DNA from 3 places in the Rhizobium sp. WSM409 genome. Region 1 is predicted to be linked to each of the others. Evidence: riboswitches for the same ligand, from Rfam matches in the RefSeq annotation. Region 1 holds a riboswitch; each other region holds the start of a gene.
What was found. A riboswitch is a leader RNA that binds a small molecule or an ion and turns the genes downstream of it on or off. The one in region 1 is predicted to bind FMN.
Positions count from the first base shown of each region.

Region 1 (4,029 bases):
TCCAACCCGCTATTCTTGCTCGACGAAATCGACAAGCTCGGCCAGGACTATCGCGGCGATCCGTCTTCGGCTCTGCTCGAAGTGCTCGATCCGGCGCAGAACATGACCTTCATGGATCACTATCTGGAAGTCGAATACGACCTGTCGGATGTGATGTTCATCACGACGGCGAATACGCTGAACATTCCAGCGCCTCTGATGGACCGCATGGAGATCATCCGTATCGCCGGCTACACAGAGGATGAAAAGCGCGAAATCGCCAAGCGGCACCTGTTGCCGAAGGCCATCAAGGAACATGCGTTGCAGCCGGAAGAATTCTCGGTCAGTGACGACGCCCTGATGTCGATCAGCCAGCATTACACCCGCGAAGCCGGCGTCCGCAACTTCGAGCGCGAGCTGATGAAACTCGCCCGCAAGGCGGTCACCGAGATCATCAAGGGCAAGACGAAGGCCGTTCACGTGACGGCTGCCAACATCTCCGACTATCTGGGCGTCCCGCGCTTCCGCCATGGCGAAGCAGAGGGCGAGGATCAGGTTGGCGTCGTGACCGGTCTTGCCTGGACGGAAGTCGGCGGCGAGCTGCTGACCATCGAAGGTGTGATGATGCCGGGCAAGGGCCGCATGACGGTCACCGGCAATCTGAAGGAAGTCATGAAGGAATCGATCTCGGCAGCGGCCTCCTATGTCCGCTCGCGCGCTGTCGATTTCGGCATCGAGCCGCCGCGCTTCGACAAGAGCGACATCCACGTGCACGTGCCGGAAGGCGCAACCCCGAAGGATGGTCCCTCGGCTGGTGTCGCCATGGCAACCGCGATCGTCTCGATCATGACCGGCATCCCCGTGGACAGGCATGTGGCCATGACCGGTGAAATCACGCTTCGTGGCCGTGTGCTGCCGATCGGCGGTCTCAAGGAAAAGCTGCTCGCAGCGCTTCGCGGCGGCATCAAGAAGGTGCTGATTCCGGAGGAAAACGCCAAGGACCTGGCGGAGATTCCTGACAACGTGAAGAACAACATGGAGATCATCCCGGTATCCCGCATGGGCGAGGTGATCAAGCACGCGCTGATCCGGCGGCCGGAGCCAATCGAATGGGATGGCACGGTGGAAACGCCGGTCATCACATCGGTCGAAGGCCTCGATGAGACAGGCGCAACCATAGCGCATTGAGTGGCCTTTGCCACATTTATGCCCAATTGGCCCAAAACACGGAAAAAGGCTGGCGGAAACGCCAGCCTTTTTTGTGAAAACGTCATGTAGACGCTTGCTTTTCCTTGATTTGCAGGGCTTTTGGGTTTTCGGCGGGCCTGATGAAACCTATTCTGCGCCTAGCTTACTTTTGAGTCGTTTCATACCATTTAGAAAGGGGTGGAAACATGAACAAGAATGAACTCGTGTCCGCAGTAGCCGAAAAGGCAGGACTGACGAAGTCTGACGCGGCTTCCGCTGTTGACGCGGTTTTCGACGTTGTCCAGGCTGAACTCAAGAACAAGGGCGACATTCGCCTCGCGGGTTTCGGCAGCTTCACCGTTTCTCATCGTGCCGCATCGAAGGGCCGTAACCCGTCGACGGGCGCTGAAGTCGACATTCCGGCTCGCAACGTGCCGAAATTCACGCCCGGCAAGGGCCTGAAGGACGCCGTCAACGGCTGATCTGAGATTATCCGCCAGCCGGAAACGAGACCGGTTGTGTAGGATTTGAGAGGGGTTCGGCTTTGCCGGACCCCTTTTGTTTGGGCGGATCTTGCCGTCGCGGGGGCTTTGATCTACGACAGTTCTGTTCTCAGGGCGGGGTGAAACTCCCCACCGGCGGTAAGGGTTTCGGCCTGAGCCCGCGAGCGCCTTCTTTCGCGCCCATGCGGAGGAGGGGTCAGCAGATCCGGTGTGATTCCGGAGCCGACGGTTAAAGTCCGGATGGAAGAGAATGAGTGTCGGCCACGCGGAGGGCAGGGTTGCCCTGTGTCGCTTGGTCGGGGCTCATGCGTCCTGATTTATGTTGGTCCCTGTTTTGGATGAAAGACATGAATCAGACTTCTGTTGCCGTCGAGCCGTCCCGCGCCGTTGTCGGTGCCATCTGGATGGTCCTTGCCGGCATTGCCTTTTCGCTTCTCAACGTCGTCACCCAATGGCTGACGATGAAGCTTGCCTTTCCCTCGGCGTCCGCAGCCTTCTGGCAATATGGCTTCGCCTTCCTGTTTTCGCTGCCGTTCCTGAAGAGGCTCGGCCTTGCGGCGATGCGCACGCACTATCCTTGGCGTCACCTCGCGCGCGTCGCGCTTGCCGCGCTCGGCGTCGAGGCCTGGGTCGCCGGCCTTGCCACGGTGCCGATCTGGCAGGCGATCGCACTGGTGATGACCTCGCCCTTCTTCATCATTCTGGGCGCCCGGCTTTTCCTCGGGGAGCGCGTCGGCCCGGCCCGCTGGGCCGCGACGGCAGCGGGTTTCACCGGAGCGATGATCATTCTGCAGCCATGGTCTGATGGTTTTGGCTGGGCGGCTCTCTTGCCTGTGCTTTCGGCGCTGCTGTGGGGCGCCTCGTCGCTGATCACCAAGAGCCTGACAGGCATCGAACGGCCAGAGACGATCACCGTCTGGCTGCTCGTTCTGCTGACGCCGATAAATGGCGGGCTGGCGCTTGCGGCAGGCTTTGCAGTGCCGACGGGCGCAACCCTTGCCCTGTTCCTGCTGGCGGGGCTGCTGACCGCGGTAGCGCAGTATTTCCTGACGCTAGCCTATGCCGCAGCGGATGCCGCCTATGTCCAGCCGTTCGACGATCTGAAGCTGCCGTTGAACGTGCTGGCCGGTTGGCTGTTCTTCGGTTATGCGCCGGCGGGTTATCTCTGGCTGGGAGCGGCTCTCATCTTGTCTGCTTCGCTGTTCATCATGCGAAACGAGATGCGCCGGGAGCGCAAACCAGAGCCTGACATGATCTGACGCAAAATGCCGCATCTGTCATGCCTCTGTCATGCCGCTCGCGCAGAAAACTCATGTTTCGAATGTTCGACACATGGGGGATTTCATGACAATTTCATCGCGCAAGGCAGCGCTCGCTGCCGTGCTTCTCGCATCCGTCGCCTTTCCGGCCGCGGCCGAGCCGGTTTTCAACCGCATCGCTTCCTTCCCGGTCGCAGAGAACCTGCCTGTTGATAAGGACAAGCTTTCGGTGAGCTCCGCCGAGATCATCACCGCGACCGAAGACGGCAACACGCTGATCTATAGCGACAGCCCGCTCGGCGCGATCGGCTTTATCGACATTACCGATGCCAAGGCCCCGAAGGCCGGCGGCGCGCTGATGATGGACGGCGAGCCGACATCGGTCACCTGGAGCGCCGGCAAGGCACTGGTTGCCGTCAACACCTCCGAAAGCAAGGCCAAGCCCTCGGGCCGTCTCGCGATCGTCGACGTGGCGACCAAGAAGATCGAAAACACCTGCGATCTCGGTGGTCAGCCGGATTCGATCGCCCTCAACAAGGACAAGACGCTAGGCACCATCGCAATCGAAAATGAACGCGACGAAAACATCAATGACGGCAAGATCCCGCAGATGCCGGCCGGCGATCTCGTCGTCTTCCAGGTCAAGAACGGCACCGTCGATTGCGGCACTATCAAGCACATGACGCTGGCCGGGCTTACCGGCGTCGCCCCTGAAGATCCGGAGCCGGAATTCGTCGCCTTCAACAGCCTGAACGAGATTGCCCTGACGCTGCAGGAAAACAACGAGATCGTCATCATCGACGCCAACACGGCTGAAGTGAAGACGCATTTCTCCGCCGGCAGCGTCGATCTCACCGGCATCGACACCAAGCGTGACGGCGCCCTGAAATTCTCGGGCGAAGCCAAGGGCGTGCCGCGCGAGCCCGATGCCGTGAAGTGGCTTGACGACAACCGCCTCGTCGTCGCCAATGAAGGCGACTACCAGGGCGGCTCGCGCGGCTTCACCATTTTCGACAGGACGGGCAAGCTTCTCTACGAATCGGGCGCATCCTTCGAACGCGCCGTCGCCCATATCGGCCACTATCCGGAAAGCCGTTCGG
Region 1 is NZ_CM172794.1:1,385,580-1,389,608, forward strand. It holds gene lon (endopeptidase La) at 1-1,167, shown strand, start outside; gene hupB (DNA-binding protein HupB) at 1,374-1,649, shown strand; FMN riboswitch at 1,772-1,926, shown strand; gene ribN (riboflavin transporter RibN) at 2,009-2,929, shown strand; gene AC25BC_RS06980 (esterase-like activity of phytase family protein) at 3,003-4,029, shown strand, end outside.

Region 2 (4,029 bases), 860 kb from region 1:
CGCCGACGAGGCCGACAAGGATCGCCGACCAGCGCCGCCAGCCGACCGGCTCGCCGAAGAAGAGGGCAGCGCCGAAGGTGACGACCAGCGGCAGCGACTGCAGGATCGCCGAGGCATTGGCGATCGGCATCATGCCGAGCGCGGTGATATAGGTGACGGCGGAGAGCGTCTCACAGATGATCCTGAAGATGATCATCGGCTGCAGCATGATGCGCCAGGAGCGCAGCGCGCCCATTTTCCAGGCGATCAGATAGACGAGCAGGCTGGTGAAGAGGCCGCGCAGGAACATGATCTCGCCGGCGTTCATATAGGCGATCACCGATTTGGATAGAGCGTCGCTTGCGGAAAAGCCGGCCATCGCCATGCTCATATAGATGGCGCCCTCAGTATTGCGTGACCGCGGCATGAAGAGATTCCCGTTACCTGTGCGCTCCTTTTAATCGCGAAGACGCATGAAGGGAATCGGATGAATGCCACACCAGGCATAAATCGATGATGCGGTGCACAACGGCACTGACCTCAATGCAGGCGTGTGGATGAAGGTCTCGGCAAATCTCGGTTTTATAAGGCGAATTCCGATGTTTCCGACGCCGTGATCAAGGCGTCGATGAGGACGCGCCGTCGCGCTGCCGGTTCGGCCATAGGCGTTTTTCTCGTCCTGCGCGGGAAACGGGTGGCTGCATCGCATGATGTTTGAGCATGTCAAATCTGGCAACAAACCAGGAGAGAACGATATGACACTTCTCAACGACAAGATCGCCATCATCACCGGCGCAAGCTCAGGCATCGGCCGCGCAGCGGCGAAACTCTTTGCACGGCAAGGTGCCAAGCTCGTGGTCACCGGCCGGCGACAAGACGCGCTCGACGCCGTCATCGCGGAAATTGAGGCGGAGGGTGGGCAGGCCGTCGCCATATCAGGCGATGTCAGGGACGAGGCGCTCCAGGAAAGGCTTGTCGAAACGGCAGTCTCGCGTTTCGGCCGGCTCGACATCGCCTTCAACAATGCCGGCATCATCGGTGAGATGGGGCCGGTCGCCGGGCTGTCGGTGGAGGGCTGGCGCGAGACGATCGAGACCAATCTCACCGCCGCCTTCCTCGGCGCCAAACACCAGTCGGCGGCGATGGGAAAAGGCGGCGGATCGCTGATCTTCACCTCGACCTTTGTCGGCCATACCGTCGGCATGCCTGGCATGGCCGCCTATGCGGCGAGCAAGGCGGGTTTGATCGGCTTCGTGCAGGTGCTCGCCGCTGAACTCGGAGCGCAGAAGATCCGCGTCAACGCACTGCTTCCCGGCGGCACCGACACACCCGCCAGCATTACCAACGCGCCCGATGCCACGCCGGAAGTGCTCGCCTTCGTGGAGGGATTGCATGCGCTGAAACGCATGGCGCAACCCGAAGAGATCGCCAATGCAGCGCTTTTCCTTGCCTCCGACATGTCGAGCTTCGTGACCGGCACGGCGATGCTGGCGGATGGCGGCGTTTCGATCAACCGGACATAGGGGCAGGAAATAGGGTGTGCTGTGGCAACCAGCCGTGCGCGTCTGGGACCCAGCCACCCGCCCTCGTCCTTCGAGGCTCCGGCCTGCGGCCTGCGCGCCTCAGGATGAGGGCTGGTCGGTGTGCCTTGCCGCTGCGCTTCCCGTTGAACCAAGCCGCAACCTCTCTCCAGCCTCATCCTGAGGCGCCCCGAAGGGGCCTCGAAGGACGGGGCTGGCCGCTTTGCGCCGATCAGGCGACTTCGCGTATGTCTCTTTCCGCCTGGCGGTCGAGATAGGCGACCAAATCCGCGATGGTGACGAGGGGGAGGTTGTGGCGTTCGGCAAAGAGCGTGAGTTCGGGCAGGCGGGACATGGTTCCGTCGTCGTTGGCGACTTCGCAGATGACGCCGGCGGGGATCCTTCCGGCGAGGCGGGCGAGATCGACTGCGGCTTCGGTGTGGCCAGGGCGGCCGAGCACGCCGCGGGGGTTGGCGCGCAGCGGAAAGATATGGCCGGGGCGGGCGAATTCGTCGGGCTTTGTGCGATCGTCGACGAGGGCGCGGACGGTGGCGGCGCGGTCCGCCGCAGAGATGCCCGTCGTCGTGCCCTTGAGATAATCGACCGAGACCGTGAAGGCGGTTTTGTGCGATTCCGTATTGTTGGGCACCATCAGCGGAATATCGAGCGCATCGAGGCGCTCGCCTTCCATGGCGATGCAGACGAGTCCACGGGCGTGGGTCATCATGAAGGCGATTGCCTCAGGGGTGACGGCATCGGCCGCGACCACGATATCGCCTTCGTTTTCCCGGTTCTGGTCGTCGACGACGACGACCATCTTGCCGCTGGCAATGGCTGATATGGCATCTTCAATTCTTGCGATAGTCATGCTGTCTGGCCTTTCAAGGGTTATGTCAGCGGGCTGACATGGTCTGCTCGGCTCAATCCGTGAGCGAGCCTTCTGCCCTTGGGCGAACAAACGTCAGCCGACTCCGGGATGGAGTGCAACTGCCCGTGTTGTCCTCTTCCATCCGGACTATACCGTCGGCTCCGGCATCTCACCGGATCTGCTGACCTTCCGACAGGAGGTGCCGGAAGCGCTCGCGGGCTCCAAGATTGCTCCTGATACCGCCGGTGGGGAATTACACCCCGCCCTGAGAACATTTCAAAGATAGGATCAAAAACAGGCAGATGGCAAGGTCACTCGACCGGGCAAAAATGCAAAGCTGCCCTGACGCCGATGGACACACTGTTCACACGGAGGCGACAACCGTGTCGCCTTCCGCGCTTCGTTGGTGCTTTGATCCTTCCATGCATGTCGTTGTCCCAAAACCACTGCGCAATTTTGGGCGCCTGCATCAGGACATGATCAGGCCGCCGTCGACATTGATCGTCTGGCCGGTGATATAGGCGGCATCCTCGCTGGCGAGGAAGGTCACCAGGCCGGCGACGTCTTCGCCGGAGCCGGCCCGTTTCATCGGGATGCCCTCGACCCATTCCTTCATCAACTCGCCGGGGGCGTAGTTGCCGAGCAGCTTGCCCCAGGCCTGGTCGTTATAGGCCCACATGTCGGTTTCGATGATGCCGGGGCAGAAGGCGTTGACGGTGATCTTCTCGGTCGCGACTTCCTTGGCCAGGCTCTGGGTGATGCCGACGACGCCCATTTTCGAGGCGGCATAATGCGGCGTGTAGATGAAGCCGTCGCGGGCCTGGCCGGAGGCGGTGTTGATGATGCGGCCGCCGCGCTTGTGCCTGCGCATTCTCGATATCGCCTCCTGGGCGCAGAGGAAGACGCCCTTGGTGTTGACGGCCATCACCTTGTCCCACTCGTTTTCGGTCAGGTCCTCGACGCGGGCAATGGTGATGACGCCGGCGTTCTGGATCGAGACGTCGACCGAGCCGAATTCCTTCTCGGCGGCATCATAGAGGGCGGTGACGCTCGCCTTGTCGGTGACGTCGCCGATGAAGGAGATCGCCTTGCCGCCTTCGGCCCGGATCTGTTCGGCAACGCCGTGAACCAGCTCCTCGTTGGCCGAGACGACGAGATTGGCGCCTTCTTTCGCAAAGCGTCTGGCGATCGCCGCTCCGATGCCGCGGCTGCCCCCGGTAATGACGACGGTCTTCTGCTCGAAGCGTTTCATGCTCTTTCCTTGTCCATCGATAAACAATAAATCTGGGTGCGACCTACCATGCGATCATTATTGGAGATCAACCGGTTGTCGCGAATTCAGGCAGTGTTGAGCGCCGGTGACGACGTCCGCGCCTTCCATCCGTTCGACAGCCCGTTCGATCGGCGTGAAGGGCGGGCAGACGACGATATCGCACGCCGTCATGCCCGTTAGTCCCTTCAGCGCCTCGATCTCAGCCAGGGAGGAAGCGAGATCGGTCACTTTTCAGCAGCGGGAATGAGCTTTCTCATCACCAGCAGCAGAAACCGCCGTCGACGAGAAGATCGACGCCGGTCACGAAACTTGCTGCATTCGACAGCAGAAACACCGCCGGACCCACCATCTCGTCCACCGCTGCCATGCGCTGCATCGGCGTCTGCTCT
Region 2 is NZ_CM172794.1:2,248,894-2,252,922, reverse strand. It holds gene AC25BC_RS11280 (DMT family transporter) at 1-406, opposite strand, end outside; gene AC25BC_RS11275 (SDR family oxidoreductase) at 735-1,502, shown strand; gene ribB (3,4-dihydroxy-2-butanone-4-phosphate synthase) at 1,732-2,367, opposite strand; FMN riboswitch at 2,494-2,644, opposite strand; gene AC25BC_RS11265 (glucose 1-dehydrogenase) at 2,837-3,619, opposite strand; gene AC25BC_RS11260 (triose-phosphate isomerase) at 3,677-3,868, opposite strand; gene AC25BC_RS11255 (SDR family oxidoreductase) at 3,897-4,029, opposite strand, start outside.
Region 2: another riboswitch for FMN. It lies ahead of ribB (3,4-dihydroxy-2-butanone-4-phosphate synthase); the one in region 1 lies ahead of ribN (riboflavin transporter RibN).

Region 3 (4,029 bases), 1.3 Mb from region 1:
TCGCGGCTGCGATCCGCGATTTTCTGGCCCGCTGAGAGCAGAACCAGGCGCTGCCCGCCGGAAGGGGCGGGCGGTCGCCCAAGCCAACAGGAGAGACGACATGTCTGATACAGTTGCCATCATCACCGGCGCCAGCCAGGGCATCGGCCAGGCGACGGCGCTGCGCCTCGCGCGCGATTTTTCCGCGCTGGTGCTGGTCGCGCGCAACCGCGCCAATCTGGAGGAGACCGCGCAGGCGGTGAGGGCGGTCGGCGCGCAGGCCCTCGTCATCGGCGCCGACCTTGCTGAGCCGGCGGCGGCGCAGGCCGTGGTCGATCAGGCGCTCGGTGCCTTCGGCCGCATCGATGCGCTGCTCAATATCGCCGGCGCCGTGCCGCAGATCGATCTTTTCGAGATGACCGACGCGCAGTGGGAAGGTGGACTGGCGCTGAAGCTGCACGGTGCGCGGCGCCTGACGATTGCCGCCTGGCCGGCACTGAAGGAGACCAACGGCTCCGTCGTCCTGATGTCGGGCAATTCGGCGGTGTTTCCAAAGGCGCCTTATGCGGCGGTCGGTACCATCAATGCTGCCATCGTCGCACTCGCCAAGGCCTTTTCCGATCGCGGCATCACCGATGGCGTGCAGGTCAACAGCGTGCTGCCCGGTCCCGTCATGACCGGCCGGCGCCGCTCCTATCTCGAGCACTGGGCACCGTTGCACGGTGTGAGCGTGGAGGAGGCGACCGCGCATTTCCCCGAACAGGCAGGCATTGCCCGCTACGGCGAGCCGGAGGAAATCGCCGAACTGATGGCCTTCCTGGTGTCGCCGGGTGCCCGCTGGATGACCGGCTCGGCGCTACGCATGGATGGCGGCGAGGTGAAGTCGATCTGATGCGGTCGACGGCGGGAGTGCCCCGCCGTCTTCATCTCCTGCGTTCCTCTATTCGTCGAACCGCTGACTACGCGGCAAGAGCGGCGCGCGTTTTGCCGATCGTCAGAGCCGCTTTTGCTGCTTCGCGGCCTTTCTCGACGAAGTGCGCGCGGTAGATCTGCTTGTGGTGCTCGGTTTCTTGATACTGATGCGGCGTCAGTGAGACCGACAGTACCGGCACGCCCGTATCCATGCCGGCGCGCATCAGCCCATCGACGACGGCCTGGGCGACGAATTCGTGGCGGTAGATTCCGCCGTCGACGACGAAGGCGGCGGCAATGACCGCGCAGTAACGTCCGGTTGCCGCAAGATCGCGGGAAAGCAGCGGCATCTCGAATGCGCCGGGGACGTCGAACACGTCGACCTGCTCGGGCGGAATAAGCTGATGGAAGCCATGAAGGGCGCGGTCGACGATGTCGGCGTGCCAACTGGCTTTGACGAAGGCGTAGCGGGTGGGTGTCACGGTAATCTCCTTTGGCGAACAGACACATCACCCAAGGCGATCACGAACGTTCCCGACAGCCGCAAGGGCGGCAGGAACGCACGTTCTCTTTCATCCGGACTATGACCGTCGGCTCAGGCATCTCACCTGATCTGCTGACCCTTCCTAAGAAGGCGCTCGCGGGCTCGCAATCGAAATTGCATACCGCCGGTAGGGACTTGCACCCCGCCCTGAGAACGGCGCGGACAATAGGGGGAAGGCGGCGGGCTGGCAATAGGTCGATATGCTTTCGCGGCCGGAGCTGGATCAGGCTCCCCAAGCGGCGATTTCGCTCGTTCGCCGATGGCGGCGGGCAATCCCTCTTGCGGAGGAGGAGCTTGCGCCTACATGCTCTCTGTGAGGACATCCACGTCAGAAGCACGACAAGACAGGACGCGCTGTCTCCGCCTGGGCGAGGCCGTGACAACCATGGGAGAGAGTGATGCCAGAATCTTTCGTCGTTCACCGCGAGGCGCATATTGCGGCGCCGCCGGCCGCGGTGTTTGCGCTGATGACCGATCCGGAGAAGATCCTGCGCTGGATGGGAACGGAAGCGCAGGTCGAGCCGCAGCCCGGCGGGCTCTATCTCGTCAACGTCACCGGCGCCCGCTTTGCGCGCGGCTCGTTTCGTGAGGTGGTGCCGGTTCATCGCCTTGCCTACAGCTTCGGCTGGGACGGCAGCGAAGTGGTGCCGCCGGGGTCGAGCCTGGTCGAGATCGACCTGATCGAACAGGAGGGCGGAACGCTGTTGCGGCTCACTCATAGCGGCCTGCCCAGCGCCGATCAATGCGCCGGCCATGCGGAAGGCTGGGCGCATTACCTGGGGCGCCTGACCGAAGTCGCCGCCGGGCGGGATCCGGGTCCCGACGCTTTTTACGGCCGGACATGAACAAATTTGCCGGCAGCGGGGCGTCTCTGCTTGCGGTTGTGACAACAACGGTCGGCGAGCGCCCAAGCGGGTCGTGCGGAAGCGCTTCTTTTGCTACCGCAAACATGAACGCGCAGTTCATCTCCAGTTCAATTTAGCGGTCCTAATCTGCGGACGGCTGGATTGAAAATGGAGTTCACGATGAAGGCACTTTCTATCGCGGCTGCCTTGCTTGCCGGCAGCCTCTCGATCGGTACCGCGGAGGCAATGCCGATGGGGACAATCAATGTCCAGAGCAGTGTCACAAAGGTCGACTACGCCTGCGGTCGCGGCTGGCATCTGACGCGCTGGGGCGAATGCCGGCGAAGCTGGAGACGCCCGCCGCCGGTAGCTTTCTACGGTGGTCCGCCCCGCTGGGGCTGGGAGCGGCGTCACCGCGATTGGGATGGCCCGCGCTGGCGCCATGAGCGGCGCTGGGATCGCGACCGGCGTTGGCGGGATAATGACTAAAAGTCTCGCTTAGATGTAAATGGACGAAGGCCGGAGCGATTTTCGCCCGGCCTTTTCTCATGAAAAAGCGTCGCCGACGCTGACAGCCAGCGTTCTCCCGATTTACCCGAGAGGGTCAGATCCTGCTGACGAGCCAGTGCTTGTCGTCGATCAATTCCTCGAGCTCGACGGGATCCTTGACGCCGAATTCGAACCATTCGACGAGTTCCTTTGCCTTGCGGCTGCTCTCTTCCGCCGTCAGCTCGACCTGATACCTTTCGCACCATCGCCGAAGGATCGACGTCAGCAGCGTCATGTCATTCCCATCCAGCGGATCTTTCGGCCAGAATACCGTGCCCATCGTACCCCTCAATCACACGATGACGAACGGCCCTATAATGGAATCAAAGTCGCGCAAGTTTAAAGTGTTTATTTTTTGTTTTCCACCGCGGCGAAGGGTTTTCGACAGGGGAGTGGACGTCCTTTGGGGCGACAGGTTGAGTCTATGGGAATGTCTTCACGGACACCCGCGGGGTGTCCTGATGGACGTGCGAACGTCGGCTTGTCGCACCCAGGGATGACCGCCAGCGGTCACCCCGAGGGATATCCTTGCGGACGTCCCGGCGAGCGTGCGATGTTAAGCCATGGATCTGCCATCTCCCCTTGCCTGGCTGGTTGACGAGGCCGGGGCCTCGCCTGGTCCCGAACGGTTTCTGGCCGAGCTCGGGCGCCGGTTGCTGGCCGATGGCCTGCCGATTTCCGGCGGCGCGCTGACACTTTCGGTGCCGCATCCGATCATCGCGCGGCGCACCTGGCTGTGGCGAGCCGAGACCGATGCTGTCATCGAGGCTTTGGCCTTTGCCGCGGCGCCGCAGAGCGAGGCTGGGCGCGAGTGGCTGGCTGGGCTCGGACCGGTATGGGAGGAGAGAATCGGGCCTTCGCAGGATAGTCCGATACTCGGCTGGGCGGGTATCGCCAACGGGGCAGGGGGCAGCGCATTCGGCCCGACCGAGGCTGGCCTGCTGCGCGAAGTCGCGCGTTTTTCCGTAGCCCCGCTCGCCGCTTTGGCGGCGCGGGAGGCGCGGGCCGCGCTGCTTGAAGCCTATCTCGGCCGGCGCAGCGCCGCCCGGGTGCAGGCCGGCGCGCTTGCCCGCGGTACCGGCGAGACCATCCGCGCAGCCCTTCTCTGCGCCGATCTGCGCGACTTCACCGCGCTCTCCGAGGTGACCGAGCCTCACGTGATGATCGCCGCATTGGACGCCTGGTTCGACCGTGTCGCAG
Region 3 is NZ_CM172794.1:2,655,531-2,659,559, reverse strand. It holds gene AC25BC_RS13420 (alpha/beta fold hydrolase) at 1-35, shown strand, start outside; gene AC25BC_RS13415 (SDR family oxidoreductase) at 101-871, shown strand; gene AC25BC_RS13410 (6,7-dimethyl-8-ribityllumazine synthase) at 939-1,373, opposite strand; FMN riboswitch at 1,452-1,594, opposite strand; gene AC25BC_RS13405 (SRPBCC family protein) at 1,834-2,280, shown strand; gene AC25BC_RS13400 (GCG_CRPN prefix-to-repeats domain-containing protein) at 2,461-2,769, shown strand; gene AC25BC_RS13395 (hypothetical protein) at 2,885-3,109, opposite strand; gene AC25BC_RS13390 (adenylate/guanylate cyclase domain-containing protein) at 3,393-4,029, shown strand, end outside.
Region 3: another riboswitch for FMN. It lies ahead of AC25BC_RS13410 (6,7-dimethyl-8-ribityllumazine synthase); the one in region 1 lies ahead of ribN (riboflavin transporter RibN).